Regions from separate parts of the Gordonia mangrovi genome, predicted to be linked through region 1. Evidence: predicted binding sites of a transcription regulator. Region 1 holds the regulator's gene; each other region holds the start of a gene.

The links. Region 1 encodes LexA, which represses DNA repair genes until DNA is damaged. Its sites were predicted from a motif close to CGAACANNTGTTCG; they were not measured.
Region 2: NWF22_RS16770 (alpha-ketoglutarate-dependent dioxygenase AlkB) is a predicted target of LexA. The motif match lies at 2,778-2,791, and genes of this name have one in related genera.
Region 3: NWF22_RS05320 (HNH endonuclease signature motif containing protein) is a predicted target of LexA. The motif match lies at 2,459-2,472, and genes of this name have one in related genera.

The regions. Positions count from the first base shown of each region.
Region 1 covers NZ_CP102850.1:4,656,270-4,666,692, forward strand. The annotation lists gene dapF (diaminopimelate epimerase) at 1-568, shown strand, start outside; gene hflX (GTPase HflX) at 648-2,138, shown strand; gene NWF22_RS21160 (HPr family phosphocarrier protein) at 2,200-2,460, opposite strand; gene NWF22_RS21165 (PTS fructose transporter subunit IIABC) at 2,557-4,638, opposite strand; gene NWF22_RS21170 (1-phosphofructokinase family hexose kinase) at 4,724-5,737, opposite strand; gene NWF22_RS21175 (DeoR/GlpR family DNA-binding transcription regulator) at 5,767-6,537, opposite strand; gene ptsP (phosphoenolpyruvate--protein phosphotransferase) at 6,703-8,385, shown strand; gene lexA (transcriptional repressor LexA) at 8,409-9,194, opposite strand; gene NWF22_RS21190 (LysM peptidoglycan-binding domain-containing protein) at 9,494-10,021, shown strand; gene nrdR (transcriptional regulator NrdR) at 10,125-10,423, shown strand, end outside.
Region 2 covers NZ_CP102850.1:3,691,563-3,701,985, forward strand. The annotation lists gene NWF22_RS16760 (IS110 family RNA-guided transposase) at 2-1,225, opposite strand; gene NWF22_RS16765 (hypothetical protein) at 1,509-2,021, opposite strand; gene NWF22_RS16770 (alpha-ketoglutarate-dependent dioxygenase AlkB) at 2,128-2,754, opposite strand; gene NWF22_RS16775 (MMPL family transporter) at 2,945-5,179, shown strand; gene NWF22_RS16780 (TetR family transcriptional regulator) at 5,198-5,818, shown strand; gene NWF22_RS16785 (HNH endonuclease) at 6,079-7,326, shown strand; gene NWF22_RS16790 (TetR/AcrR family transcriptional regulator) at 7,830-8,483, opposite strand; gene NWF22_RS16795 (LLM class F420-dependent oxidoreductase) at 8,578-9,561, shown strand; gene NWF22_RS16800 (pyridoxal phosphate-dependent aminotransferase) at 9,663-10,423, opposite strand, start outside.
Region 3 covers NZ_CP102850.1:1,148,229-1,158,651, forward strand. The annotation lists gene NWF22_RS05305 (hypothetical protein) at 1-69, shown strand, start outside; gene NWF22_RS05310 (glycoside hydrolase family 26 protein) at 445-1,455, shown strand; gene NWF22_RS05315 (universal stress protein) at 1,459-2,319, opposite strand; gene NWF22_RS05320 (HNH endonuclease signature motif containing protein) at 2,536-4,104, shown strand; gene NWF22_RS05325 (acyltransferase family protein) at 4,200-6,284, opposite strand; gene NWF22_RS05330 (glycosyltransferase family 2 protein) at 6,317-8,203, opposite strand; gene NWF22_RS05335 (alpha/beta hydrolase) at 8,315-9,511, shown strand; gene NWF22_RS05340 (SGNH/GDSL hydrolase family protein) at 9,653-10,423, shown strand, end outside.

The DNA.
Region 1 (10,423 bases):
CCGATTCACCGTGGGTTCGCGCGCCGGCGCCCGGCCGGTCGTGGTCCACGACCACGACGCCGTGCACGCCGACGTCACCGTGCAGATGGGGCCGGTCCGACGCGACGGCGACTCGCTGGTGCGCATCGGCGACGACGTGTACCGCGGGGTGATGGTCGATGTCGGCAACCCGCATCTGGCATGTGTCGTACCGGACCTGACCGCGGCCGACCTGGCGGCGATCGACTTCTCCGCCGGGGTACGGCTCGAGGCCGAGGCGTTCCCCCACGGCGCGAATGTCGAGATCGTGACCACCCCCGGGACACCGGACGCCCAGGGCCGGTTCCCGGCGTCGATGCGGGTCTTCGAACGTGGCGTCGGAGAGACCCGTAGCTGCGGAACCGGCCTGGTGGCCGCCGGGGCCGCCCTCCTGGCGCACCGCGGCGAGAGCGAGGGCACGCTGTGCATCACGGTGCCGGGAGGTCGGGTGGAGGTGGGTATCCGGGCCGATGGTTCCCACTTGCGTGGGCCGTCGATGCTGGTGGCCGAAGGGCGGTTGCGAGCGGGCTGGGACCGTCCCGAGCGCTGAGTGTGTCGGCGGTGCCATTCTGCCCAGGGAAAAACGGGATGCCACCGGCATGTCGCGCGTGACATCATGGATGTCACCCATGACAGATTCAGCTTTCACAACATCTCATCCCGCCGACCCGGACACCGACCTGGCGGATCTGCCCGACGCCGATGGCACGAACGGGCACGACATCCTCGAGGGTCTGGCCCGACCGACCACTGGCGAACTCCAGCTCGAGGAGCGGGCGTCGCTCCAGCGAGTCGCAGGTCTGTCGACCGAACTCACCGACGTCACCGAGGTCGAGTACCGCCAGTTGCGCCTCGAGCGGGTCGTGCTGGTGGGGGTCTGGACCGAGGGCACCGCCGCGCAGGCCCGCGCCAGCATGGCCGAGCTGGCCGCATTGGCCGAGACTGCCGGGTCGCAGGTGCTCGACGCGCTGATCCAGCGCCGCTCGAAGCCGGATCCCGCCACCTACATCGGTTCCGGGAAGGCCGACGAACTGCGCGCCGCAGTCCTCGAGACCGGCGCCGACACCGTGATCTGTGACGGTGAACTCACCCCTGCGCAGCTGACCGCCCTGGAGAAGGTGGTCAAGGTGAAGGTCATCGACCGCACCGCGCTCATCCTCGACATCTTCGCGCAGCACGCCACCTCCCGCGAGGGCAAGGCCCAGGTGTCGCTGGCCCAGATGGAGTACATGCTGCCGCGTCTGCGCGGTTGGGGTCAGTCGATGTCGCGGCAGGCCGGCGGTCGGGCCGGCAGCAACGGTGGCGTCGGTCTGCGTGGTCCCGGTGAGACGAAGATCGAGACCGACCGCCGACGCATCCGCGAACGGATGGCCAAGTTGCGTCGGGAGATCCGTGCGATGAAGAAGTCCCGGACGGTGATGCGCGCGGCCCGCGAACGCAACTCGATCCCGCGGCTGACCGTGGCCGGGTACACCAATGCCGGCAAATCGAGCCTGGTCAACGCGATGACCGGGTCCGGTGTGCTGGTGCAGGATGCACTGTTCGCGACCCTGGACCCGACCACCCGCCGCGCCACCCTCGACGACGGGCGGGCTGTGGTGTTCACCGATACCGTCGGGTTCGTGCGTCACCTGCCCACCCAGTTGGTCGAGGCGTTCCGGTCGACACTGGAAGAGGTGGTGGACGCCGATCTGTTGCTGCATGTCGTCGACGGCTCCGATCCGTTCCCGGTCGAGCAGATCTCCGCGGTTCGGCGCGTCATCAACGAGGTCGTCGCCGAGGAGGGTGCCACCGCGCCGCCCGAACTGCTCGTGGTCAACAAGATCGATGCGATCGACGCGACCCGGATGGCCGAGCTGCGAGGTGCGCTCGGGGATGCGGCGTTCGTCTCGGCGCGCACGGGCGAAGGCCTGCCCGAATTGTTCGACCGTGTACGGGAGTTCGTCGGTCGGGCAGATGTCGAGTTGACCGTCGACGTGCCCTACACGCGCGGCGACCTGATCTCGCGCATCCACGAGGAGGGCGAAGTGCTGACCAGCGAGCACACCGCCGAGGGCACCACCATGCGGGTGCGGGTACCGTCCGCGTTCGCCGGAGTTCTCGAACCGCTGCGGTCCTGACCCGGACAGATGACGACCCCGCCGCGTGAACGCGACGGGGTCGTCATTGCTGTCGGTCGGCTCAGTCGGCGTCGAGATCTTTGGCGACCAGTGCGGCGATCGCGTCGAGGGTGCCCTGGTCGTCGGCGGTCACCACGACATCGGTGCCCTTCTCCGCCCCGAGGGTCATGATCATCAGGGCGGATCCGGCGTCCACCGGGTCGCCACCCTCGAGCGAGAGCGTGACGGTGGCGCCGGTGTCGGCGACCGCCTCGGCGATGATCGTCGCGGGACGGGCGTGCAGTCCGACGGCGGAGCCGACGGTGACTGTGGTGCTGGGCATGGGTGGTGCTCCTTCGGTTGCGGTGGGAGGGTTGGCGATGGAAATGGTTGTGTCGGTGGTTACTGCCCGTGTCGACTGAGTCTGCCCGAACATCGCTCAGGCGGGGACGGTTTGGACGTCGTCGAAGAGCGCGGCGTGTTGACGGTTCGCATGCCACTGCTTGGCGCCGATGACGGCGAACGCGCTGAGCACGGTGCCGGCTGCCAGCGCGACGAGGAACAGCACCCAGTTGTTCATGGCGAAGAACACGAAGATGCCGCCGTGCGGGGCGCGCAGTTCCACGCCGAACGCCATGATCAGGCCGCCGGCCAGTGCGCCACCGGCCATCATCGAGGGGATGACCCGGAACGGGTCGGTGGCCGCGAACGGGATGGCGCCCTCGGAGATGAACGACGCACCCAGCAGCCAGGCCGCCTTGCCGTTCTCCCGTTCGGGTTCGCTGAACAGCTGTGGACGCAGTACCGTGGCCAGCGCCATGGCCAGCGGTGGCACCATTCCGGCGCACATCACCGCCGCCATGATCTGCAGTTGGGCGGCCCCGCCGATGGCCAGGCCGGTGGTGGCGAACAGGTAGGCCGCCTTGTTCACGGGTCCACCGAGGTCGAAGCACATCATCAGGCCGAGCACCACACCGAGGACGACCGCGGAGCCACCCGACATGCTGTTGAGCGCATCGGTCATCTGCTCGGTGACCCAGGCCAGCGGCTTGCCCAACAGCATGTAGAGGAGCACGCCGATCACCATGCTGCCGAGCAGCGGGATGATGACCACCGGTTGCAGCCCGCGTGCCCATTGCGGCAACGGGATCCGGGCGATCCACAAGCACACGACGCCGGCGATGAGGCCGCCGACCAGGCCGCCGATGAAGCTCGCACCCACGGCGACCGAGACAAGTCCGGCCACGAAGCCCGGGGCGATGCCCGGACGGTCGGCGATGGCGAAGGAGATGTAGCCGGCCAACACCGGAACCAACATGCCCATGGCGAGTGAACCGACCGCGAACAGCACCGCGCCGATGTACTGGCCGAGGCCACCCGCAGGCAGGTCCCAGAGGCTGTAGTTCAAGGCGATGAACGCGCCGTCGGACATCGATCCGGCTTCGTCGAGGGTGCTGTTGGCGATCTCGTAGCCGCCGAGGAAGGGTAGGAAGCCCAGTGCGATGAGCAGGCCACCGGCCGCCACGAACGGGATCATGTAGCTCACACCGGTCATGAGGGCCTGTCGGACCTGCCCGCCGAGTCCGACGCCGGCGGCCGCCGCCGTCGCATCGGCCTCGCCACCGTCGTCTGCGCCGCTGACCACCGTTGCCGACGGATTCTTCGATGCGGCGACGGCTTCGGCGATCATCGCGTCGGGCTCGTTGATCGCACGTTTGACCCCCGAGGCGACCACGGGTTTGCCACGGAAACGGTCCTTGCCCTTCACCCCGACGTCGGTGGCGAAGATCACGGCGTCGGCATCGGCGATGACCTGCGGATCGAAGGAGGTGGTGGCCGATGATCCCTGGGTCTCCACATGGAAGTCGACCTCTGCGCGTTCGGCCGCGTACTTGAGGGCGTCGGCGGCCATGTAGGTGTGCGCGATACCGGTCGGGCATGCGGTGATTGCCACCACCGAGGGGCGTCGGTCGCCACCGCCGGCCTCCGTTGCGGCCGGCGGGGTCGCCGCAGGCGCGCTGGTCGCGGTTGCGGCCGACGCGGCCGCGGCCGATGTCTGCGCGGGCTGCGGGTTGATGGCCTCGTCGACGAGTTGGACGACGCGGTCGTCGCTGTCGGCCTCCCGCAACGAGTCGACGAACTCGGGCCGGACCAGAGACCGCGCCAGCGAGCTGAGCAACTTCATGTGTTCGGTGGCGCCACCTTCGGGTGCGGCGATCAGGAACACGAGGTCGGCGGGCCCGTCCGGGGCACCGAAGTCGACCTTTTTGGACAGCCGCGCCATGGCCAGGCTGGCCTCGGTCACCGACGCGGCGCGGGCGTGCGGGATCGCGATCCCGCCGGGCAATCCGGTGGCCGATTTGGCCTCACGATCGAGTGCGCCGCGTGCCAGCACGGTGGCATCGGTGGTGCGACCGGCCGTGGCCAGCGCGTCGGCGAGGTACCCGATCACGGCCGCCGGGTCGTCTCCGGCGTCCACGTCGAGGCTCACCGTCTGTGGGGTGATTATCTGTTCTGACATGGGATTTCCTTTGTGCGGTGCTCTGGTGCGGTGCTCTGGTGCGGTGCTTCGCAGTGCGGGGTTCAGAGGTGGGCGCCTGGTGTGGTCAACCTGCACTGGCGGCCCCGGTGAGGTCGGTGACGGTGACGTTGTCCAGATCGATCTGGTCGGGGTACGGCGGTTGGGTGCCCGCGAGTGCGGTGGCTGCCGAACCGTAGGCGACCGCCGTGCGCAGTCGTTCGGGCTCGTCGGCGCCGCGGCACTCCGCGATGAGATAGCCGGTCAGCGCGGCGTCGCCGGCGCCGACCGTACTGCGCGGCACGATCGGCGGCGGAGTCGCGAACCAAGCGCCGGTCCCGGTGACCAACAGGCCCCCGGTGGCGCCGAGCGTGGCCAGGATCGCCGCGCCGGTACGTTGCGCGAGCTCGGTCGCGGCCGTCACGATCCGAGCGTGATCACCCTGGGCCGACGCTGCCGCCAACTGTGCCGGGTCGGCGCCGGTCGCTTCGGCGAGTTCCTGTTCGTTGGGTTTGAGTAGATCGACCGGACCGGTGACCGCGGCCGCGAGCGGAGCGCCCGAGGTGTCCACGGCCACACGACATCCCGATCCCTGCAGGGCGTCGACGACCGTGCGGTACCAGGTGTGGGGCAGCCCGGGGGGCAGGGAGCCGCACAGCGCCACCCACCGGGCGCCGCGCGCGTTGCGGAGGACCAGTTCGGTCAACTCGGCCGCGATCGCGTCGTCGAGCACGAACCCGGGGGCATTGACCTTGGTGGTGGTGCCGTCCGGGTCGGCGATGGTGACGTTGGACCGTACCTCACCGTCGATCGCGAGGGTCAGATAGGGCAGCGCGACCGCATCGAGCGCGGCGAGTAGTGGATCGTCGGCGCGTGCGGGAAACAGTGCCCGGGTGTCGACACCGGCAGCCGATGCGACGCGGGCGACGTTGATGCCCTTGCCGCCGGGCTCGGCGCGAACGGCGCTCGCACGCTGCACGGCGCCGTGAACCAGGGGAGAGGTCAGTTCCAGCGTGCGGTCGAGACTCGGGTTCGCGGTCACGGTCAGAATTTCCGGAGGCAGGTCGGTCTCGGCGGGCACGGAGACATGTGGGGTGGGCATGGGCTCTCTTTCCGTGGGGTGGTCGGTGATCATGCGATCACCGTCTCGATGCCGTGGTCGGCGAGTATCGCCGCGAAGGCGGGTTCGATTCCGGTGTCGGTGATCAGGACGTCGATGTCCTCGAGTCCGGCGAACGATGCGAGGTCCTCGTGGCCGGTCTTCGACGAATCCGCCAGTACCACCACACGATTGGCGACTCGAACGATCGCGGATTTGATCGCTGCCTCGTCTGGGTCCGGGGTGGACAGGCCGTGCGCGACGCTGATGCCGTTGGTGCCGACGAAGGCCGTGGTGATCCGGAGCCGTTCGAGTGCGGCAACGGCGTCGGCGCCGACTGTCGCCTGCGTTAGTCCGCGTACCCGACCGCCGAGCACATGCAGGTCGTCGGCGCCCTGTGCGGCGAGGGCGCCGGCCACCGGGATGCTGTGCGTCACCACTGTCAGCCGTCGGTCGCGGGGGAGGGCGAGGGCGGCCTGGTAGGTGGTGGTGCCCGCGTCGATGAACACCGAACCGCCATCGGGCGGGAGGAATCGTGTCGCGGCTCTGCCGATCGCGAGCTTCTGGGCGGTATGCGACAGCAGGCGCTCGTCGATGCCCTGCTCACCGACCACCGGGGTCGCACCCGGCCGCACGGCGCCCCCGTGGACACGCTGCAGATGTCCGTTGCGCTCGAGGACGGCGAGGTCGCGGCGAACCGTTTCACTTGTCACGTCGAACAATGACGCCAATGCGGTGACCGAGGCGCGGCCGTTCTGCCGTACCTGGTTGGCGATCGCCTGTTGGCGTTCCTCCGCGTACACGAATGTCCTCGTCTGTTGATTTGAGTGGGGTCCAATGTGGGTATATCTGTGTTTACGCCTGTTTGTGTTGACAAGTCAAGGATTTCTTGTAACTTGAATCACAACGTGACCAGAGGCGTCCACGCGGCACATCGTGCCCATGCGATCGGACAAGTGAGGATTTCGATGGAGCACACACACGTACTGAACGGAACACCGGTGGTCGGCGGGCATGCCTACGGACCCGCGATCTGGCCTGGCGAACGTCCGGTCTACGACCCATCCGACGCCGCGTCCGTCGTCGAGGATGAACGTGAGGTCGAGATCAAGCGTTTCACCGACGCCGCCGCCGCAGTCGCCGGACGGTTGCGTGAGCGCGCGTCACACGCCTCGGGTGCCGCGGCGGAGGTGTTGTCGGCGACCGCGGGTCTGGCCGAGGATCGCGGCTGGATCGGCGCGGCATCGGGACTCATCAAGAAGGGGACGGCGGCCCCCGCCGCCGCAGTCGCCGCGACCGAACAGTTCGCGACGATGTTCACCAAACTCGGTGGGCTCATGGCCGAGCGGGTCACCGACCTCAACGATGTCCGGGACCGTGTGGTCGCCGAACTGCTGGGCGTCGCCGAACCGGGTGTACCGGAACCCGCCGAGCCGTCGGTGCTGCTGGCCGACGACCTGGCGCCGGCCGACACCGCCGGGCTGGATCCGAAGAAGGTCACCGCTCTGGTCACCCGGCTGGGCGGTCCGACGAGTCACACCGCGATCATCGCGCGACAGCTCGGTATTCCGTGCGTCGTGGCGGTGTCCGGGCTCGGCGCGGTGGCGGCCGGAACCGTGGTGCTGGTCGACGGGACCGCGGGCACATTGGAGGTCGATCCCGATGCCGGCGACGCGGCCGCCCGCGTCGAGGAGAGCCGCCGGATGGCGGAACTGGTGGCCGACTGGCGCGGGCCGGGTGTCACCGGTGACGGCCGACCGATCGCGGTGCTGGCCAACGTCGCCGACGGTAGGTCGGCTCGTTCGGCGACCGCCCATCCGGTGGAAGGTGTCGGGCTGTTCCGCACCGAGCTGGCGTTCCTCGATCGCGCGGACGAACCCTCGGTGGAGGAGCAGACGCGTCTCTATCGGGAGGTGCTCGATGCCTTCGAGGGCCAGAAGGTGGTGATCCGGACGCTCGATGCGGGTTCCGACAAGCCGCTGAAGTTCGTCACGCAAGTCGAGGAGACCAACCCCGCGTTGGGTGTGCGGGGCAATCGCATCGCCGACGAGCACCCGGAGATTCGTGCCGCCCAGCTCGACGCGATCGCAGCGGCCGCCGACGGTCATCAACCGACTCCCTGGGTGATGGCGCCGATGATCGCGTCGGCGACCGAAGCAGCCGAGTTCGCCGGTGAAGTGCGCCGCCGCGGACTGATCGCCGGTGTGATGATCGAGGTACCGGCGGCGGCAGTGCTCGCCGAATCGATCCTCGCCGAGGTCGACTTCGTGTCGATCGGCACCAACGATCTCACCCAGTACACGATGGCGGCCGACCGGATGTCGGCGGAACTCGCGTCCCTCACCGATCCGTGGCAACCCGCGGTGTTGACCTTGATCGGCGGAGTCGCTCGTGCCGGCGCCGTCGTCGACAAACCGGTCGGGGTCTGTGGCGAGGCTGCCGCCGACCCGCTGCTCGCCTGCGTACTGGTCGGATTGGGGGTGACGTCCTTGTCGACTGCGCCCGCGGCCGCTGCCGCGGTCGGCGCCAGGCTCGCCGAGGTGACCGTCGACCAGTGTCGGGCGGCTGCCGAAGCCGCACTCGCCACAGCGGATCCGGCCGCTGCGAGAGCGGCGGCGACTGCGGCACTCGCCGCGGCGCCGGGATCCTGAGGCGCGGCTCCGACGCTGCGGGATCAGACCCGGCGCATCACGGTGACCACCTTGCCGAGTACTGCGGCGTCGTCACCCGGGATGGGCTCGAACAGATCGTTGTGCGGCATCAGCCAGACGTGACCGTCCTTCCGCTTGAACGTCTTGACGGTGGCCTCGCCGTCGATCATCGCTGCCACGATGTCGCCGTTGTCGGCGACACTCTGCTGGCGCACCACCACCCAGTCCCCATCGCAGATCGCCGCGTCGATCATCGACTCGCCGACGACCCGCAGCAGGAACAGTGAACCCTCGCCGACGAGTTCCCGCGGCAACGGGAACACGTCCTCGACGGCTTCCTCGGCGAGGATCGGTCCGCCGGCGGCGATCCGGCCGAGCACGGGGACGAACGTCGGCGTCGGCAGCTCGCTCGCATCGCCGGACGCGGCGGACGCACCACCCGGCGGGATGTGCTGGTCCCCGTCTTGGATGTTGACCGCGCGAGGACGATTGTGGTCGCGCTTGAGCAGACCCTTGCGTTCCAGGGTCCGCAGCTGGTGGGCGACCGATGAGGTCGAGGTGAGGCCTACCGCGTCACCGATCTCCCGGATGCTCGGTGGATAGCCGCGCTCGCGCACCGACGCCCGGATGTACTCCAGCACGCCCCGCTGTCGCGGGGTCAGTGCGGCCTCCGCGGCCTCCGGGTCGGCGGCCGCGCCATCGGCTGCCGAACCCGCATCGGCCGCTGCCGACGTCTTGTCCGCAGGTGTCGTGGTTGTGTCGTCGTTCCCGCGGGAGGCGCCGCGCCGCCCGCCGGCCTTGTCGCTCATCGGTCGAGTCCTTCCTGTCGGGAATCCGGCATGGCCGGCTCCGGGTGGCTGGTCGAGATCGGGACCTGCTGGTCAGTGTCCATTGGCGGCCCATCGGCGCCCGTCACCATGCAGCCGACATTATCTGAACAACCCGACAGGTTCAAACATGTGTTCGACGTGTGTCGAGACATTGTCGGAGTGGCGTGCTACAAATCGAACATGCGTTCTCTCGAACACATGAGCGACGGTGTTCGAGGGTGTGCCGCCCGACCCCCACAGCACATTCCCCACAGCACATGCAGCCCCAGGAGGACACGATGAGCACAGCCACACTGCATCGCCCGATCCGATACGCCGATACCCCGATGGCAGCGACTTCGACCGTCACGAGCCCGAACGCCACGAAACCGGCCGCGCGGGCCCTCGACTCGCGCCGGCGCGAGCGGTACGACGCCACCGGCCCGGCGGGCCGTCGTCCGGGCGGGTCGGGCGCAGCGGCGTCGGCGCGCGTCGCGGGCACGCGCTGTGCGGCATCGGCGATCGATCGTCGGGTCGTCGCCCGGCGCCGCGCGACGGCGGCGGCCGTCATGCTCGGCGGGGCACTCGCCCTGCTGGTGTGGGTTGTCGCCATCATCGGTTCGAACTATGCCGCGTCGGTGCAGCCGGCCCCTACCGGAACCGAAATCGTCCATGTGCGACAGGGCGATTCATTGAGTTCCATCGCCGATAGGATTGCGCCGGAGGTTCCGCGCCAGGCGGTCATCGAGCAGATCGTCGAACGCAATCGGCTCGCGGATTCCGGCCTGCGGGTGGGTCAGGCTCTGGTTGCTCCCGCATACAGCTGAGCGCCTGACGGTATCCTCGATGGCACAGGGTCCGGCCGGGAACCGGCACGGCGTGGCGGGCGACCGGCGCGCCGGTGTGTCCCGAGATGTGCGTGAGGACGACATGCGCTGCCCGTTTTGCAAGAACGAAGACACCAAGGTCATCGACTCGCGTGTCGCCGACGAGGGGCAGGCGATCCGACGGCGCCGTGCATGTGCGGAGTGCGGTCGCCGATTCTCCACTGTCGAGAGTGCCGTGCTGTCGGTCGCCAAACGCAACGGTGTGACCGAACCGTTCAGCCGGGAGAAGGTGATGCGTGGGGTGCGTCGTGCCTGTCAGGGGCGCGATGTCGCCGAGGACGCGCTCGCCAAGCTCGCGCAGCAGGTCGAGGATGCGGTGCGCGCATCCGGGTCGGCCGAGAT
Region 2 (10,423 bases), 960 kb from region 1:
GTCAAGCCGCGGCGGGGGTTTGGTCCTTCCATGCGGTGGCGGGGTCGTAGGGGATACCGCGGGCCAGGCAGCCATGGAGTATGCCGACGAGGCGGTTGGCGAGTTGGCGTAGCGCGGCGTTGTGGTCGACGTCTCGGGCTCGTTGTTTGCGGTAGTAGGCGCGGGCGCCGTCGTCGTGCATGAAGGCTCCGTGGGCCTGGGCCATCAGGGCGTCGACGAGTCGGTCGTTGTGGACGTAGCGGGCGGAGACGATCCGCGATTTGCCCGACTGTTTCGTGATGGGGCTGGTGCCCGCCGCGTTGCGGCGGGCTTTGCTGTTGCGGAAACGTAACGGGTCGTCCCCGAACTCGGCGAGCACCCGGGGTCCCACGGTCGGCCCCATGCCGGGCTGGCTGAGGTAGATCTCATGGTCCGGGTGCTGGGAAAAATGGGCATCGACCTCGCCGGCGAGCTCGTCGATCTGCTCGATCACCACACCCAGCACCGCCACCGAGGCGCGCACCGAGGCCGCGTAGGCGTCGGTGACCCGATCAGGTTGGCCGAGGTGCTGTCCGCGTAGGATCTGTTGTATCTCAACAGCTTTGGTGTCTTTGTTGCGGCGACCCTTGAGGAGGGGCAGGATCTGGCTTTTGGTCAGCTTCGCCGCCCGCGCCGGGGTCGGCGCCTTGGTCAGCAAGCCCAGGATCGGCCGGCTCGTCAATTCCAGATCCAACGCCGAACACACCAGCAGGATCGCCGGGAAGTACTCGCGCAGCGCCGCACGCACCCGCAGCATGTGGCGCGTGCGTTCCCAGATCATCGTCTGATGCGCGCGGGCCACCACCTTGACCGCGTCCGCGATCTCGGAGTCCCCACCACTTTCCCGCAACTGGTGGCGACGACTCCGCAGCATCTCGGCCAGCGCATGCGCATCACCCTTGTCGCTCTTGGCGCCCGAACTGACCACGATCTCGCGGTAGCGATGGGCCTGTTTGGGATCGACTCCAAATACCCGATACCCCGCAGCGATCAACGCGTTGACCCACGGACCGCGATCGATCTCGATACACACCAGCACCTGGTCAGGCTGATCGCCCTCGTCGAGGAAGGTCGCCGCGATCTCCCCGAACCTCTCGATCCCGGCGATCCCCTCAGGCAACCGCGCCCGCCGCAACACCTGCCCACGCTCGTCTTGAAACTCGACATCGTGGTGGTCTTCGGCCCAATCATCCCCGACGAACAACACTGCCACTGCCGGTGCCTCCTCACAGCTACCAAGCCGTCGATTGTTCAACACGGCAGCTGGCCGGAGGACCCTCGCGAACTAATGGTTCAGTGCTCACACCCCGAAACCACATCGGAGCCGGCACGACATCCCAGCAGCAATCACACCCTCTTGGCCGACCACCAGGGGCACGGTCTCGATCCAGAACTCGCCATCAACGGTTCCGTAGGCACGAGTGCTCACCCAGCAGCAGCCACCAACACCAAGTCTGACCCAAACTCACGACCAGACCCAGTAGCTCCCATTAGTAGGCGCCCGGAGCGCGCAGTGTGTAGGGCTTCACCGACGTGCAGTCCTGTGTCTTGAACAGCTTGGCCTTTTCCGGCACCTTCGGGCCGGACAGCCGGACCTCCATTCGGCATTCGTCCCCATCGACCACGGGTCCGGCATCGATGGTCGAGTTGTAGCGGACACCGAGCTGTGAGTTCCGGGGATACACGCCCGGGCTGATGGGCTGCGCATAGGGCGCGTACACCCAGACGTTGATCGACCTCACCCCGTTGGGTGCGTTGTCGCGTCCCAGCTTGCCGTAGTGCTCGGGCTCGTTGCCGGACGAACCGAGCGCCGAACTGCCGGCGTCGAGGAGATCGGAGCTGCCCGATCCGGCGCTACCGGATCCAGCGCTACCGGAGTCCGAGCTGCCGGCGCTGCCGAAGACGGTGTCCAGCGGGCCGGCCACCGCCGGAGCGGCGCCGACGGCGATGATCGCCGCCGCGCCTGCGACGGCGAGAGCAGACGTGCGCGACCTGAGACTCATGGACAACCCCCCCGAGGCGTGGACTTCCCATCGATTGAATCACCACCGCCCGCGTGCCCATCCCGGCGGGGTCGTCGACGACGTGCCCTCCGCCCGGCTGGTGCGATCACCAGACGCCGGGCGGTCGGAATTGGATGCTGATGCGTGGACCGACCCCGGATACCTTCGGCACCGAGTGTTCCCAGGTGCGCTGGCAGCTTCCGCCCATCACCAACAGGTCGCCGGGGCCGACCTCGAACCGCAATGAGGAGCCGCCGGCGCGCGGTCGCAGCAGCAACGGGCGCGGAGACCCCAGCGACACGATCGCCACCATGGTGTCCTCGCGTGACCCGCGGCCGATCCGGTCCCCGTGCCAGGCGACGCTGTCGGAGCCGTCGCGGTACAGGCACAAACCGGCGGTGGCGAAACCTTCGGGCAACTCGTCGCGGTAGTGCCGCCCGAGCGCCTCGCGCGCTGCGGCCAGTAGCGGATCGGGGAACGTCTCGGCGGAATGGTAGGTGGCGACCAGCCGCGGAACGTCGACGACCCGGTCGTACATGCGCCGTCGCTCGGCGCGCCACGCGGCCCCCGCGTGTAGCCGGTCGAACAGTGCCGACGACCCCGAGATCCAGCCGGGTCGGACGTCGACCCACGCGCCGTCGGACAGGTGTCGTCGGGTGGTGACGTCCAGTGGAAGCAATTCCGCGTCCTCGGTCGCCTGATCGAAGAGCGACCACTGCATGCCGGCGGTCATGACCACGAGCTTACCGCAGCATGCGAACGCGTGTTCGATATAGCTTGCGTCACGCGCGGCGGTTCGGCGAGGCGTTGCCCACTCCACGCCCGGTCTCGCTGGCGAGATCGGGCGTTTCTTGTTATCCAGTACCAAGTGGTAGTCACTAACACTTTTGACTGCTTCGGCTGCCGATTCGATAGGGGAGACCATGGCGTCAGTGCTGTTCCGAGTCGGAAGGTTCTGCTTCCGACACAAATGGTGGGTAATTGCGACCTGGCTGCTCGCGGCGATCACAGTCGGTGGGCTCGTCGGCGCCCTGAGCCCGAAATTTGCCAAGGATTTCAGCCTGCCGGGGACTGACTCGGGAACCGCGACCTCGCAGATCGAGGAGTACTTCCCGCAGGTAATGGAACAGCAGTCGCAGGCGTCGACCAGTGTCCTGGTGGCCGCCGACGACGGTCTCGCCGCGCACACGGACCAGATCAACGCACTCGTGGACGACCTCACGACACTGCCCGAGCTGACCGATCCGTCGACCGTGGTGAATCCGGTCGTCGCCGCGCAGGCCAATCCGGCGATCGCCGGGTCGGTGCTCGGCGACGAAGGCCGCGTCGGACTGATCCAGATCCGTCAGAACATCGAGATCATGGATCTCACAGTCGAGGAGAAGGAGCAGCTGCAGGAGATCCTGGCCGAGCACCGCGGCGATGGCCTGCAGGTCGAGGCGACCGGTTCACTCATGCAGGTGATGGAGCCGGGTGGCACCGCCGAGCTGATCGGCTTCGCCGTGGCATTCGTGGTCATGATCGTGGCGTTCGGCGCGCTCGTCGCCGCCTTCATTCCGCTGATCACCGGTCTGGTGGGCGTGATGATCACCATCATGCTGCTGACGCTGTCCGCCGAGTTCCTCAACATCAACGAGACCGCGACAGCGATCGTCACGATGCTCGGCATCGCCGTCTCCATCGACTATGCCTTGTTCATCGTGTCGCGCTACCGGACCGAACGGATGCGCGGCGGAGATCCCGCCGACGCGGCGGGACGTGCGGTCGGCACAGCCGGCACCGCCGTCGTCTTCGCCGGGCTCACCGTCATCATCGCCGTCGCGGCACTGATGGTCATCGGCATCCCGCTGATCACCCAGATGGGTATGGGCGCGGCCGTCGCGGTCTTCATGGCGGTGCTCGCCGCGCTCACCCTGATCCCCGCGCTGCTGGGGGCGGTGGGCAGATTCGCCTTCACCCCGCGCATCCCGTGGATCAAACATGCCGCCGAGAGCCCCACCTACGACACCGTCGGCGTGAAGTTCGGCCGCACGGTGGTCAACCGGCCGATCCCGTTCATCGTCGCGGGCCTGGCGGTGCTGGCGCTGGCCGCCATCCCGATGTCCAAGATGGAACTCGGTATGTCGCTGACCAGCGATGATGAAGCGCAGGCGCAGACCCTGCTACAGCGCGGCTTCGGCGAGGGAATCAACGGTCCGCTGCTGGTGGTGCTGCACACCGAGGACGGCGACGTCAGCGCCGCTGCCGAGAGCGCCGTGGACCACATCGCCACCCTCGACGGTGTCGCCAATGCGGCTACTCTGACGTGGATGGGCAACGGCACCCCGCAGCCGCAGGTGGGTGCGGACACCGCACTCATCTCCGTGACCCCGATCAGCGCTCCGTCGGATGCCGCCACACACGATCTGATGGAGACGATCCGCGACTACACGCCGACCGCCGAGGCCGCGGGAGTGGAACTGCATGTCGGCGGCCAGACCGCGATCTTGTCGGACCTGTCGGCCAAGTTGGACAGCGCGCTGATCCCGTACCTCGTGGTGGTGGTGGGTCTGGCGTTCCTGATCATGATCGGTGTGTTCCGGTCGATCTGGGTGCCCCTGATCGGCACGCTCGGCTTCATCTTCTCGGTGCTCGCGACGTTCGGCATGACCGTGCTGTTCTTCCAGGAAGGTGCGCTCGGCCTGATCGACAACACCAAGCCGATCCTGTCGTTCCTGCCGATCTTCCTGATCGGTGTGGTCTTCGGCCTGGCGATGGACTACCAGGTGTTCCTGGTGACTCGGATGCGCGAGGAATACATACACGGGATGACCGCCAAGGACGCCATCGTCACCGGCTATCGGCACGGCGCCCGGGTAGTGACCTCGGCGGCGATCATCATGATCAGCGTGTTCGCGGCCTTCATGCTCGCGCCGGACACGACGGCCAAGATGCTCGGCTTCTCCCTGGCCGTGGCGGTGGCCTTCGACGCGTTCATCATCCGCATGATGGTGGTGCCCGCCATCATCGCGCTGCTGGGTGATCGAGCCTGGGGTCTGCCGAAGTGGTTGGATCGACTCGTGGTGGACTTCGACATCGAGGGCGGTGCCGTCCGCAACCGCGGACTCGAGCACCTCGACACCGACACGACACGGGACACGGTCGCGTCGGCGACCTGATCCGAGGAGGTCATGGGCATGGCCACACCGACGACGTCCCCGGGCTGCGGACCGGGGCGTCGCATCGGTTTGCGGGAGAAGAACAAGATCCGCACCCGCAAGGCGATCCGCGACGCGGCGATGACGTTGTTCGCCGAGAACGGCTACACGCATACGACGGTCGAGCAGATCGCGCGGGAGGCGGAGGTCTCGCACACCACGTTCTTCCGCTACTTCGCCTCCAAGGAGCAGGTCGTGATCTCCGACGATCTCGAGGAGGCGCGCGAGGAGGCGATCGCCGCGATTCCGTCCGGCCTGAGTCACTTCGACCTGTTGCGCAGGTTGATCACGGAGATGTTCCGCATCGGCACCGCCGACGAGTGGGCCAGCAGCACCGAACGCATGCGTCTGATCCAGGCGGAGCCCGCCCTACGGACCGCGTACCAGATCGAGAGTGACGGGGCGATCTCTAAGGCGACGGACTTCTTCGCCGAATACCTCGGTGTGCCACCTGATGACATGGGCTTGCGGGTGTTCATCGCGGCCGCGGGCGGGGTGATGTTCCACTTTGCGCAGACGGTCGATGATGCCCCCGACGATGACCTGCTGTCGACATTGCTCAACGCGGTGCATCTGCTCGAGCAGGGACTGCCGCTCTGAGACATCCGGTAGCCGTGGGGTAGGCGCTGAAACGAAAGGGCCTCCGGCCTTTCACTGTTGGGTGGAGTCGATGTCGTGGTCGCAGAACTTCTGACGGTTTCGCTGATCTCGACAATCCGTCGGCAACTCGCTGGTTGAGTAGCGACGAGCGAGCTTGCGAGCCCGACGCGTATCGAAACCACCCCACCCCGAGAAAAATTCTCTGCACTATGTTCAAGAAATTCCTTGACGTCGAACGGGCGTTCGAATACCTTGGAGTCATGGGAGCTTCGGGGGATCTCACCACCATCACTGATTCATTGCGTGAACTGCGTTTCGCCGACGACATGTCGGGGCGGGCGGCGTTCGACGCGATGACCGCGCTGGTCACGTTGCGCAATCTGATCGAGCATCACGCCGCGACGGTGGTCGGCCATCTCGACCGACTCGGCGTGGCCACCGATCACGGCCGCAAGGTGAGTGAGTTGTTGATCGTGATGGGGTTGGCCCCGGCAGTCGCCTCCCGGTTGATCCGGATCGCCGCCGCCCGCACGAAACTGCCGACCCTGGGCGCCCATGCCGCCGATGGGGCGATCTCGGCCGAACATGTCGACGCGGTCGGCAAAGGTGTCGAGCACGTCGCGACAAGATCGGCGGAACCGATCGACGACCCGGCGCGTCTGAACGTCGTGACCGACCTCCTCGCCCAATTCTTCTCCGGCGCCACCCCCGCCGAGATCGGAAAACACGCCCGCCGGCTGGGTAACCAGCAGGCCGAGGACACCGGTGGGCTACCCGCATCCGAGGACCGCAACCTCAACGCCCTCACCCACGACGTCGACGGTGACGGCCGCCTGCAGGTGCGCGCCGACCTCAACACCGAAGTCGGCGAAAAATTCAGTGCGGCGATGGAAGAGTTGGCGGCACCCCGCCCCGAACCCGACGGCTCACCCGATGCCCGCAGCCCGGAGCGCCGCCACGCCGACGCCCTCGAAGCGCTCTTGGATATCGCCGCCCGCAGCGGGGATGCCGCGTCCGCACCACGACACCAGATGCTTGTCTCCGTGCCCGCCGATACCCCGGACCTGGCCGAACTACCGTTCATGGGGTCACTCACCGAAGCCACGTTGCGCACCCTGACCTGCGACACCACCGCGACCGTCGCGATCGTCGACGGTGAGCAGGTGCCGATGGAGATGAGCAAGGAGAAACGCCTGTTCCCGCCCCACCTACGCAAAGCCTTGCACAAGCGGGATCAGTGCTGCATCAAATGCGGAGTAGCGGCCACCCGCTGCCAAGGGCATCATCTCGTGCATTGGGCTGACGGAGGAATCACAGTGTTGGACAACGGATGTCTGCTGTGCCCATCGTGTCACGCCGACATCCACCACAACGGATGGGAGGTGATCATGGGCCACGACCGCCATCCCTGGCTCATCCCACCCGTTTCGGTCGACCCCAAACGCCGACCGATACCCGCCTACAACCGACGCACCCTCAACCTCGACAACCTGCCCGCAGCCGCCTGAAGCCAGGCCCACCACTTCCCACGCACCCGGCCCCGGTCGGGACCGCAACCGTCCCTTGAGAACTCCACAGCGTAGACGGCGCCACCACGGTGTCGCGTACCCGACGGCCACAACGGTTGACACCCAACCCTCGTGGTGCGCGATATGCGACACCGCAGGCCGGCGCGAACCCAGCAACGAGCTAGCGAGCCTGCCGCCCTATCACTGGTTGACCCCGCCGCTGGATCAGTCGCCTCGGAGCCGCCAGCCGAGGCGGTGGGGAAAGGTGCCGCCATTGGGATGTTGAACAGGTCGACGACCGAACCGCGTGCGTCGCCCCCGATTCGTCGGGCGGCGGACCGGACCGCGTTGTGTCCCTCCGGGATCCATTTCGTGGCGAATCGCCGGCACCCGAACGATCCTCACCGAGCCAATGCAGTGGTGCCCTCGACGTGGCAAGCACTCGGCGGGGCGAACATGGGGTCGGTGTGCGGCGATGTCGGGTCGATCATCTGAGTCATTGCCTACGACGACGGATCGTCGGACGCCCCGGTGACCGGGGCCAGCCACATGCCGACCAGCGCGTCGACGATCTGATCGGAGACATCCGACCACGAGCGGGACGCGGCGCCGTCGGCGCAGGCTCGTTCGTGGTCGGCGATGGTCAGCAGGATCATGTTGCGTGCCATGGTGTCGCGGATCTCGAGGACGCGCGGCGGCAACGGCGGTAGCGACGAATACAGACCGGTGAGCAACGCGATCAGTTCGGCGGAGATGTCGGCCTGCTCGTACAGTGTGCGGCCATACCGCGGGTCTGTGGTGATCTGGGCGCAGAATCTCGCGAAATAGGTTGGTGCGCCCAGCGAGTCCAGATAGTCGGTCTGGGGGCGCACCAAGCAGCGAATCCAGTCACGGAGTTCCACCTCCGAGGTCAGATCGGCCAGCATCGCATGGCGAAGGGGTTCGATCGCCGCGTTGTGGTGCGCGAGGATCGACCGCACCAGTTCGACTTTGCCACCGAAGTGGTAGCCGACCGCAAAGTTGTTGCCCTGGCCGGCGGCCTCGCTGATCTGTCGGTTGGACACCGACGAGATGCCTTGCTCGGCAAACAGCCGTTCGGCGGTGCGGAGAAGAATCCCCCGCGTCATCGCCACCTGTTCGGTGCGGCCCTTTGCCATCGGTTTCGTTCTCCTGCCTGCCCCCGCCGACCCCGCCGTCGGACTCCCCGGTCATTTTAGGTCGTCCGGCGAGTCACGACGGTAGCGTGAGGACATGCGCTTCGGTCTCTTCATTCCCCAGGGGTGGCGGCTCGATCTCACCGGGATAGCCCCGGCCGACCAATGGTCGGTGATGTCGGGCCTGGCCGACCGCGCCGATACCGGCGACTGGGACTCGATCTGGGTCTACGACCACTTCCACACCGTGCCGATGCCGACCGACGAGGCGACCCACGAGGCGTGGACGCTGGTGTCGGCGTTCGCGGCCACCACCTCCCGCGTCGACATCGGGCAGATGTGCACGGCCATGAGCTATCGCAATCCGATGTACCTGGCGAAGGTCGCGGCCACCGCCGACCTGATCTCCGGTGGCCGGGTGCAGATGGGCATCGGTGGCGGTTGGTACGAGCACGAGTGGCGCGCCTACGGTTACGGTTTCCCTTCGGCCGGTGAGCGGCTCGGGCGGCTCGACGAGGGTGTGCAGATCATGAGACAGGCCTGGGAGCGCGGCCGTGCCACGCTCGACGGCAAGCACTATCGGGTCGACGACGCCATCTGCGCGCCGCGCCCGTCGGCCGGACGGATCCCGCTGTGGATCGCCGGCGGCGGCGAACGTAAGACGCTGCGCATCGCCGCGAAGTACGCCGACTTCACGAATTTCGACGGCACTCCCGAGGGGTTTGCGCACAAGTCTGCGGTGTTGCAGCAGCATTGCACCGACCTGGGTCGCGACTACGACTCGATCGTTCGCTCGGCCAACTACAACGTGATCGTCGGGGAGACGTCGGCAGAGGTGGACCGCCGACTGGATGCACTCGAACAGAAGCTCGCCACATACGTGCCGGCCGACGCCGCGAAGGCGACGATGGGTGCGTTCCGGGGCATGCCGGCGGTGGGTACGCCGCAACAGGTGATCGACAACCTCTCCGGCATGATCGACCGCGGGATGTCCTATGGCATCTTCTACTTCCCGGATATCGCGCACGACACCGCCGGTCTGGAACTCTTCGAGCAACAGGTGATGCCCGCGCTGCGCTGAACGACGACCCCGCAGCCAGTCGTTCATCGAACGCCGAAGACCCCCGACGAATTCACGGACAGGGCCACGAAGCCTCGTACCCGGTCCAGCCCGTACCGGGGTCAGAGCCGCCGAAGTCGCTGCGCTGCTTCGGCGATCACGTCCGCACGCTTGCTGAACGCGAATCGGACCAGATGCCGCCACGGAGCGGTGTCATCGACGAAGGTGCTGACCGGCACTGCTGCGACGCCGATCCGTTCGGGCAGCATCCGGCAGAACTCGACGCCGTCGAAGAAGCCCAGGGGGCGTGGGTCGGCGCACACGAAGTAGCCCGCCTCGCTGCGATGAACGCCGAATCCGGCATCGCTCAGTGCCGCCGACAGCAGGTCGCGTTTGGTGGCCAGTTCGATCGATGATGTGTGGACCCAGTCCATCTCGTGGTCGAGAGCGTGGGCGACCGCCGGCTGGAACGGGCCCGACCCGACGTAGGACATGAACTGCTTGGCCGCTCGGGCCGCCGCCACCAGGTCGGCGGGCCCGCTGACCCAGCCGACCTTCCAGCCGGTGCAATTGAACGTCTTTCCAGCACTGGAGATACGCAGGGTGCGTTCACGCATGCCCGGGAATGTGGCGAGCGGCCGGTGAAACCGATCATCGAACAACAGGTGTTCGTACACCTCGTCGGTCACGGCGACGACGTCGTGCTCGACGCAGAGCCGGGCGATCTCCGCGAGGTCGTCATCACCGAGCACGGTGCCGGTCGGGTTGTGCGGGGAGTTCACGATCATCAGCGACGTCTGCGGTGTGAACGCGGCGGCCAAGCGGTCTCGGTCGAGCCGGAACCCGTCCCCGTCACCGACGAGTGGGACGGTGCGCCGGATGC
Region 3 (10,423 bases), 1.9 Mb from region 1:
GTGGTGGTTCGGGTCACGGGACCGGAGGAAGGCACTGTGTGGGAGTACACGGTGCATTGCCCGACCTGACGAGTTTCCCGGGCTCACGCCTTCGATGACGGGAGTGCGGGGGTGGATCGTCGGTGATCCCGAGCGTGACCGCGGCGGGATGGATGCCGCTTCCAGTTGTGCGACGACTCGGGACGCTCGCGCGGGTCGTCGTAGAGAACCGGGTGGTCTCGGGGAACGCGGGCGGTCGACGGCCCGCGTTCCCCGATGCCACCCGCGTGGCCGAAGTCGACCCGCGATGCCGCCCCGCAGCGTCCTGAGTCCGACCACTTGACCATTCGAGTCAACGCCATCATCGAGCGGCGAGACCTGGCCGATGCCGGTTGAACACCAGCTGCGATGCCCACGCACCTCCCCTCCGACGACACAACGCCCGCCACCCGCCAAGATGGACCCATGACGCCCGCGCCGACCTCGCACGCGCCGAAGCGCGTCTGGTCGCGTCGGGAGGTGTTGCGCACACTGTTGCTGGTCGGGTCGGTCGCCCTGCCGTTGACGGCCTGCTCGCCCCCCACCGCCGGTGATGAGCCCGCACCCGACCGCCGCTGGGGCGCGTTCATCCCGAGTGTCCTGCCGGCCTCCGCGTCGTCGCCGTCGCCGATCGAGCAACTCGCGGTCTTGGCCGCTGCTGCGCCCGGCTTCCTGCACCGCTTTGCCGCGATCGGCGACAACGCGCCGCTCGCCGATCTGGACGCGATCGTCGACGCGGGGGCCAGTCCGCTGCTCACACTCGAACCCTGGCAGCCCGGCGGCGGCATCGAGCAGCCACGATATGCGTTGTCGCGCATTGCGGCGGGTGACTTCGACGCCGACTTCCGACGATGGGCCGCACAGCTGTCGGAGTGGGGCCGACCGGTGCTCCTGCGATTCGCACAGGAGATGAACGGCACCTGGTACCCGTGGGCGATCGGCATGAGCGGCAACACTGCTGCGGACTACCGGGCCGCGTGGAATCGGATGTGGAACATCTTCGACGACGCCAGCGCCGACAATGTGCGCTTCGTCTGGGCGCCCAACGTACTGACTGACGCGACCACGGATTTCGGGGATGCCTATCCGGGTCACGGCGTCGTCGACTACCTGGCCGTCGACGGATACAACTGGGGAGATGTGCCCGGGCATCACTGGCAGTCGGCGCCAGACCTGTTTCCGCGCAGCCTGTCTCGGCTGCGAATGATCGGCGCGAACCAACCCCTGCTGATCACCGAGGTCGGCTGCGCCGACGGTCCATCGCCGGAACTCAAGGCCAACTGGATTCGCGACTTCTTCGCCATCGTCGAATCCGAGCCGCGGTTCGAAGCGTTCCTGTGGTTCCAGACCGACAAGGAACGTGATTGGCGATTCAACACGACGCCGGCCAGTACCGAGGCTTTCCGGGGCGGGCTGGCCGGAATCGTCGACCGGTGAGCGCTACTGCGTGTGCACCACCATCACCGGGCACGGTGCGACATGCAGCACCGATTGACACGTCGACCCGAGCAGCAGTCCACGGAAACCGCCGCGCCCGCGATTGCCGAGTACCACGAGCGGTGCGTCCTTGGCCTGATCGAGGATGCTCTGCGCCGGTTTGTCCACGCTGAGAACGGTGTCGACGTTGACATCCGGATACTGCTCGCGAAGATCGCCAAGCTGCGCAGTCACCAGCTCCACCGCCTCATCATGGAGCTGCTGCCGGGGCGGCATGTGCCGACCACCGATGACCTCACCGGACAGCGCACTGTAGGTGTGGACGGCGACCAGCGACGTCTTCAGCAACTGCGCCTGACGAAATGCCTCCACTGCGGCCTTGTGCGCGACCTGCGAGCCGTCCAGTCCGACCACGACAGCGCCGGCCGGCGGTTCGGCCGTTTCGGCGGGCGGAACCACCACCACCGGACAGTCGCCGTGCGCCACCACATACGTGCTCACCGAGCCCAGGAGTAGCCCCGTCACTCCCCCGCGTCCACGGCTGCCGACCACCAGGTAGTGCGCCCGCGACGACAGCGCCCGCAACAGCAACGCCGGGCGCGCCTCGACGATCGACGCCGCCACGTTCAGACCCGGGGCCACCTTCTCCGCCAGAGCCGCCGCCTCGTCGACGCGCTCGCGCGCTTCGTCACGCAGCCCGTCGAGGAACGCCTGCGTCGGCACGACCGGCGGGTTCTCGAAGGCGCACACGACGTCGAGCGGGAGGTTCTCGCGTTCCGCCGCGATGGCCGCCCATCGCGTGGCGACCAGCGCGTTGTCCGAGCCGTCCACCGCCACCACTATCGAGCCATCACGTACAGTCATCGACCGCCTCCTCATCCGTAGTCCGTTTCCCGCGACACCTCCAGTTCACTCCTGATCGACGTCCGGGGTCAGGGCATTTCGTCCCTCGATGTGCGCTTTCGATCAACGGGTTGCGGACATCAAAGATTGCGGTTAATCTCGAAGATACGTTCGAACGGCGGGCTGGGGGGCTACACAGTGTCGGGCAGCGGTCAGATCAGGGATCAGGTCAGTGAAGTGCAGCAGCTGTATGCGCAGCTGCACGACCTGCTGGACCGCATCGACGCCGTCGACACCACCCGCGCTCCGCAGGATGCGATCCTCGATGTCGCCGAACAGCACGAGCGTGCCTATCGTCGGATGAGTCTGATGGGGCATCGCCGGATGATGGACTGCAACGACCGCGGCGTGGCCGGCCAACTCGGGTACCGCCATATCGGCGAGATGATGGCACATCATCTACGCATCCCCGATCATCGCCGCCGCATGAACCATATGCGGGCGTTGGCGCAATTCCGTTCACTGCAGGGCGAACTCACCCCGCCCCGCTATGCGGCGTTGGCTGCGGTGGTCGCCGAGGGAGCGGCCGCGCCCGCCCATGTCGATGCTGTTCTCAAAGTACTCAAGAAGATTCCCCGCTCGGTGCCGCTGGACGTCGCCGAGAAGGCCGAGACGATGATGGCCGAATTCGCCCGCACTCTGACCCCCAAACAAATCCTCACGGCCGGAGCCGGACTCCTCGGCCGCATCGACCCCGACGGCACCCTGGCCGACGAGCGTGACCGCGCCCGACGCCGCTCGGTGCTGATCGGCGACCAAGACGATCAGTCGATGAGCGAGATCGAGGGTGCACTCACCCCGAAGGCACGCGCCATGCTCGACGTGATACTCGCGAAGATGGCCGCTCCCGGGATGAACAACCCAGACGACAGCGACTCGCCGCGCGGCGCGACCCTCGACGCCGACATCGACAAGCTGAAAGAGGCCGCCGGCCGCGATCATCGGTCGACCGGCCAACGCAACCACGACGCTCTCGAGGCCCTGTTCCAACTGGTGCTCGACGGTGGGGTACTCGGCAAGAGTCACCGCGGTCTGCCCCCACACATCATCGTCAAGGTCAACGAAGCCGATCTACGCGACCGCGCCGGTTTCGGGCACACCGCGACGGGCACCCAACTACCCATGGCCGACATCATCGAGATGGCCGCCGAGGCGCAGTTCCACCTCGCGGTGTTCAAGGACCACACAGCCGAGCCGTTGTATCTGGGCACCGCCAAACGCTTTGCCAGTCGGGCGCAACGGTTGATGCACTTCGCCCAGGACGGCGGCGGTGGATGTTCGAAACCCGGCTGCTCGAATCCGAGCGCGATCATCGAAATCCATCACGCAGACAAGGATTGGGCCGACGGCGGAACGACCGACATCGACAAGACCGCTCCGGCGTGCCCACCGCACAACCGGATGGTCGGCCCCAAGCCCGGGCAGTGGACCACCCGCATCATCCGCAAAGGTCGTGACGCCGGACGCGCCGGGTGGTCACTGAACCCACTCGACGGCAGCCCACCCGGACCACCCCAAGTCAACCGGGTGCACGAGGTCGGCGAACTGTTCGAACACTACCTACGCACCGGCACGATCAGCGAGGACCCACAAGCCGCCGAACCCGAACCGCCGGTTGCGGCCGCAGCGGTTCAGCGCCAGCCGATCCCCCCGGCGCGAGCGGCCGCGCGTGCTCGACGCCGAAAGCGCAAGCGGCGTCGCACGAGTCACCAGGCCCGACGACGGCTGCTGGCTCGGGTGCGGTAGGTCGCGAGATTCTCGCGCGCCCGTCGATCAACCGCGCGCGAAACTGCACGCGCGGTTGGTAGCTGGGCGCGCGAAGTCTCGGTCCGTCGGCCCGCCTACCGCCCGCCGTAGTCGAACCGCGCCTCGTCGAGCTGCCGCACAAGGGCCGGTTCCAGCACCTCGGCGGCGGTGGCGGTGAGGTGCGAGTCGTCGCGGTAGAACAGGATCTTGTTGCGCGCCGGGAAACACAGGTTGCCGTCGCACAGCAGGTCGTTGACGCCGATGGTGAGGATGTCGGTGCTCTGTCCGCGGGCCTGCTCGTCGAGGATCGGTTCGATCCGGGTGAAGCCGTCGAGCTCGAAATCGCACCTGTGCCAATTGTCCATCGCACCGGAGATGCAGTCGGGGATCTGGAAGCCCGGATACGGGGTGTCGGCGATGTAGACGATCTTCGCGCCGGTCGAGCGCAGCGTGGTGAGCGTGTCGTCCCAGGCGGCCTCGACGTCGTCGCGGTCGGGGACGTACGTCGACAACGACGACACGAAGATGATGCGCGGCTCGATCGCCTGGATGTCGGCCAGCGCATCCCGCCGCCACTGGGCGCACTCGGGTTGGGTGTACGGGTCGGCGACGCCCGGACGTGGTTGCAGGTTCTGCGCCGGGCACGCCGCCTTGGTGAACTGGTGAACACGCCAACCGTGGGTGGAGCCGATGCTGCGGATCGCCTCCGACCAGTGGTCGGCGTGACTGTCGCCGAACAGGACCACCGGGGTGCCGTGATCCGGCCCGAAGGTGCAGTCGACGCCGGCGGAGGGTTCGCCGACCGGGATCAGACATTCGTGCGGTTCGGGGCGGTCGTCGTAGGCCTGGAACGGGTTGGGTACCACCGGTCCCGCCGGCTCACCGCTCTCGGTGCCGAACACCGACTGGTAGCTCAGCGCGGCGTTGGCGACGGTGTCGCGGCTGGCGATCTGCACGGTGAGGATGCCGGCAATCATCGTGACGGTGAGTCCGACGACGACACCGGTGATGCCGACCGAGATCGACGCCGAGGTGTTGCGGCGCAACTCGCGGTTGTTGATGATCGGTTCCTCGAAGAACAGCGTCGAGAGTGTGGCGATGCCGAGTGCCGCCAGTGATACCAGCAGCAGGACCGGCCACGACGATGCGCCGGTGACGGTTTCGAAGAGGACGATGGCCGGCCAGTGCCAGAGGTACCAGGCGTAGGAGACGCGGCCGAGGAACGTCAGGGGTGGGGTGGCGAGGAGGCGGCCGGCGGTGAGGTTGGGGGTGTGGGGTTGGGGGGAAGGTGCTCGGGCGGAGGCTGGGAAGAGCTGGCCGGCGGCAATGACCAGGGCGGCGGCCATGGTGGGCAGGAGGGCGGCGGTGCCGGGGTATGGGGTGTGCGCGTCGATCATCGTCGCGGCCACGATGATGCCGGCGACGCCGAGCCAACCCATCAGGATCGCAACGATCGCGGCGATCCGCGGGGTCTTCCGGCGCAACGCGAACAGCGGTGCGATCACGGCGAGCAGGCCGCCGACTCCGAACTGCCAGGCGCGGGTGTAGGTGGCCATGTAGGCGGTGGCGGGGTCGGTCGGGGTGATCCGGATCGAGGCGATCAGCGAGGCGAGCGTCAACGCCCCCACCACGATGCCCACCGCGACGCGCATCGAGACAACTCGGCGCAGCGCGGTTCTCGACGCGATGGCGGCGGCGGCGAACACCGCCAGCGGCCAGAGGAAGTACAGCTGTTCCTCGATCGACAGCGACCAGAAATGTGTGGCGAGGCTGCCGTCGATGGCGCCGGCCAGATAGTCGGCGTTCTGCGACAGGAAGTGCCAGTTGGCCAATTGTGCGGCGGCCGCGAGCAGGTCGATGGCCTGTTTGAAGACTTTGAGCAGCGGCATGGTCAGCGCAGCACCGATGATCGACACCACGATCACCAGCGCGGCCGCCGGGATGATGCGTCGCGCCCGGCGTGCGTAGAAGCCCTTGAACGAGAGCGACCCGGTGCGCTCGTACTCGCGGATCAGCAGCCGGGTGATCAGGAATCCGGAGATGACGAAGAAGATGTCGACGCCGACGAATCCGCCGGTGACGAACGGCACGTGCGCGTGGAACAGCACCACCAGCAGGACGGCGATGCCGCGCAGGCCGGCGATGTCGTCGAAGAAGGTCCTGGCGGCGGGGATGCGCACCGGCGTGGTCGGCGCCTCGGAGTCGACCGTCGTCACGCGCCCGCCCACGGCAGCATGATGTCGAACCAGCCCAACGCCAACGCTCCGATGAACAGGATCGCGCTGGTGTAGCCGATCACCTCCCAGGCAGTGATGCGGTTCCAGTTGGTGGAGCGGGGGCGGTGCTCGGTGCGGGTCGGCAGCGGTCGGGTGGCCTTCTCTGACCCGTCCAGAACTTCGGCAGCCGGCTCCGCAGCGGACGGGGAAGCGCGCTGCTCCGAGAGCGGGGAGAGGCGCGGCACCAGCACGCGCAGGAATTCCAGCAGCAGCGGGCCGGTCAGATAGGTGTAGGCGATGACGAAGCCGAGCATCATCCAGAAGTCGGCGAGGCCGTAGACCACCACGTCGCGGATGATGAACCCCCAGAACGCCAGCAGCGAGCCGCCCAGCGCAATGCTGCCGAGCCAGGAGATGGATCGCGCCAGCGCGTTGCTCTTGCCGATGGCCCCGGTGGGCACCCAGTCGATCTCACGGCCGATCACCTTGTGCCAGATGGCGATGGTGTGGGCGAAGCTGTAGGCGATCTGGACGCGCAGCACCTCCAGCCGCCATCGCGACCGCGACACCAGCGGGAACAGCACCACGTACACCCACAGCCCCAGCAGGAACGGCACGAGCTGTCGGGGCTGCACGTCGTCGGGATAGACCGCCGCCATGATGATGCCCGGCAGGAACAGCAGGAAGACGTTCATCGCGGTGGTCAGGTAGTAGAAGATGCCCGCCCAGTGCGCCAACCACTGCCGCACCCGCATCCGGCGCGGCGCCTCGATGTGGTCGTTGCGCAGCCGTGACAGCGAACCCTGGCACCAGCGGTACTGCTGGTTGAGGAAGCCGGCCAGATCCGACGGGCACAGTCCGCGCGAGAGCACCACGGGTACGTACCGGATCTCGTAACCGGCCTGCTGCAGGTGCCGGCCGGTGTGCAGATCCTCGGAGTGTTCGATCGCGGCGAACCCGTCGACCTGCTCGAGCGCACTGCGCCGGTAGACCGCCGACGTGCCGACACAGTTGGCCGCACCGATCCGGTCGCGCGACGGCAGCACCCAGCGGTAGAAGAACTCCTGGGTCGCCCCGGCGGTGCGCTGAATCCAGTTCATCGCCTCGGTGGTGGTGAACGTTTGCGGGCTCTGCGCGATGGCCACCTGCGGGTCGTCGAGGTAGGGCACCAGGTGCTGCAGGAAATCCGGGCGTGGGCAGAAGTCGGCGTCGAAGATGACGATCAGCTCGCCCGAACTGACCGTGTACGCGTGGCGCAGGTTGCCGGCCTTGCGCAGATGCCCGCGGTCGGGGCGCACGATGTAGCGGAATCCGTGGTCGGCGGCGAGTTCGCGCACCTCGTCGCGGTCCGCGTCGTCGAGCACGTAGACGGTCAGCGGACTCTCCCACCGCATCGCCGACACGTGCCGGTAGGTGTTACGCAGGATGTCGACACCCTCGCCGCAGGTCGGCAGGAAGACGTCGACCGACGGATGCCGGCTGCCGCTGGTCTGCCAGTCAGTGATCCGCTCCTGATGCGACCGCCACGTCACACGACGCCGATACGTTCCGGTCAACGCCGACAATGTGGTTCCGATCACATTTGCGCCCAGCACAAGGAATACCGGCCACAAATAGGGCCGACCGGTGGCGAAAAGAAACATCGACCAGCCGACCAGTACAAAAGCCGCGATCAGAAACAACTGGATCCAGCGCATCTGCGGACCCAGATAGTCGTAGACCTCGTCGCTGTGGGGCGGCGACACGGCCTGCGGATCGTATTCCGGCGCAGGCGCTTCGGACTTGCGGCGGCTCAACGGTCGTTGAGCGACGGAGATCGGCTCGGTATCCGCATCGGCGATCGCCTCGACCGCCGAGTCGCGTCCCCCGATCACCAACTCCATTCGACCAGAATCGGTGACCGTGCCCGTCTACGCAAACTGCGGAAATGCCATCGGCCCGGAACCGACGATGGCCGAGTTCGCCGACGCAGTGAGAGCCGTTACCTTTCTTCTGTGCAACGGCGGTGGAGAACGGTGGCGGTGGCCTGTGTGGTCGCCGTGTCGCCGATGGCCGCGGCGTGCGCATCCGTGGACCCGACCGCGGTGCCGGCGAGCACCTCGTCCGGCGTCGCGATCAGCGCGGATGCCCGTTCCGGGCGCGGTGAGGTGATGCGCACCGATCCCGGTCTCGACACCTGGACGGCCGCCCTGCCCGCCGACACCGACATCAACCGGATCGTCTATCGCTCCACGTCGGGCGTCGACGGCGCCGCCACCGCGGTCAGTGGCGCGGTTTTCATACCTTCGGATGAACGACGCCCCGCCGACGGGTGGCCGCTGATCGCCTACGCACACGGCACCACCGGCATCAGCCGCGATTGCGCACCGTCGGACCGGCCGGACATGTTCGGCGATCTCGGCGCCATCGACGACTTCCTGCGTCGCGGCTACGCCGTGGTGACCACCGACTATCAGGGCCTGGGTATCCGCACCGGCGAGCCCGCCGCGCACCCCTACCTGGAACCGCACACGGCGGCCTACAACGTCGTTGACGCGGTCCGCGCGGCACGGTCCGTCGAGCCGTCGATCGGATCGCAGTGGTTCGCGGTCGGCCGATCACAGGGCGGCGCGGCGGCGTGGGCGACCGCCGAGCAGTACGCGGCCTACGGCGACGACACCGGCGAGCTGCTCGGGGCGGTGGCGGTGGCGCCGTTGCTGGATGCGACGTATCTGGTCCACAACGCCCAGGACGGGGCGTTGACGGTGGCGCAACGCTACCTCTATCCGCTGCTGGTGCAGGGCGTGGCGCAGGGCTCCGACCAGGTCACCCCGGGCGATCACCTCGGGCAGGGCGCCGCAGGCACGCTGTCGTGCTCGTCGACGGCCACGGCGTTGGCCGCCCAGCCCGCCCCGCCTGACGAGTTCCGGGCCGTCACGCCGGGTGCCGCCGACGATCTGATGGCCGCCGTGCAGGCCTACGCGTTGCCCCGGGACTCCACCGAGGTGCCGATCATCGCGTTCTACGGCAGCCGCGACGACATCATCCCGCCCGACGTAATGCAACTCACACTTGCGCGTGCGTGCGGCGCCGGAGACCGTGTTCTGCGGGTCCGCCGTGAGGGGCAAGGACATTCGCTGGACCCCGGTTCGATGATGGCGAAGTGGATGAGCGACCGCCTCACCGGACAGGTCGCGCCGAGCGACTGCTGAGCGCGTCGGTGTCCACTCATCGAGAGCGTCGGGCCGGTTGCCCGCTACAGTGACACGGTCGGGGGCGGCGCTGAAGCAAACCGGCGCTGCAGACCGGCGAATTGGGTTTGTGGTCGATTCGGGAGTCTGGAGTGTGCGGGGATGCCGAAAGTTGTGAAGCGGATCTGGGATTCGGCGCCCCTGTGGGCGTGGATCGTCATGGGCGTGTGCGTGATCGTGCTGGCGGTCGGGCTGATCGTGTCGTCGAACCGCACCGCGCCGACGTCGTCACCGGCGGCGCAGTCGCTACCCGCCACGAGCACCGCGATGCAGACCCCCGCGACCGTCGCGTTCGTCGATGATGCCCGGGCCAATCCGGAGACCCCGAAGACCCTGGTGTTGCTCGGTGACTCGACGGGCGCCGACCAGAACGGATGGGCGCCCGCACTCGGCGAGTCGGTCAGCCAGACGCTCGGCCGCCCGGTGGCCACCAGGTACTGGAACCCCGCCACCGACAGCTACGGCGAGATGGTGGGCCTGGGCGACGGCCCGAACGGCCCGGTCGGATTCTGGAACGCCAGCGCCTCGGGCAAAGACGCCGACTACACGCTGGACAACCTGGACACGATGATCGCGCCCGATGTGACGCCGGATCTGATCATGCTCAACTTCGGCCACACCCAGGACACCAGCGCGCCGCTCGCTCCGCAGCTGCAACCGCTGATCACCGAATTGCGCCAGCGCTACCCCGACGCCGACCTGGTGGCCATCAAGCAGAGCCCCGCGCAAGGAGCGGATGCCGACGCACAGCTCGAGGGCTTCGCGGCCGCCATGGACGCCGAGGGCATCCAGGTGATCGACGTGAACTCCGCCTTCCCCACCGACACCACCCAACTGTCGGCGCTGCTGCGGGACGGGGTGAACCCGAACGCC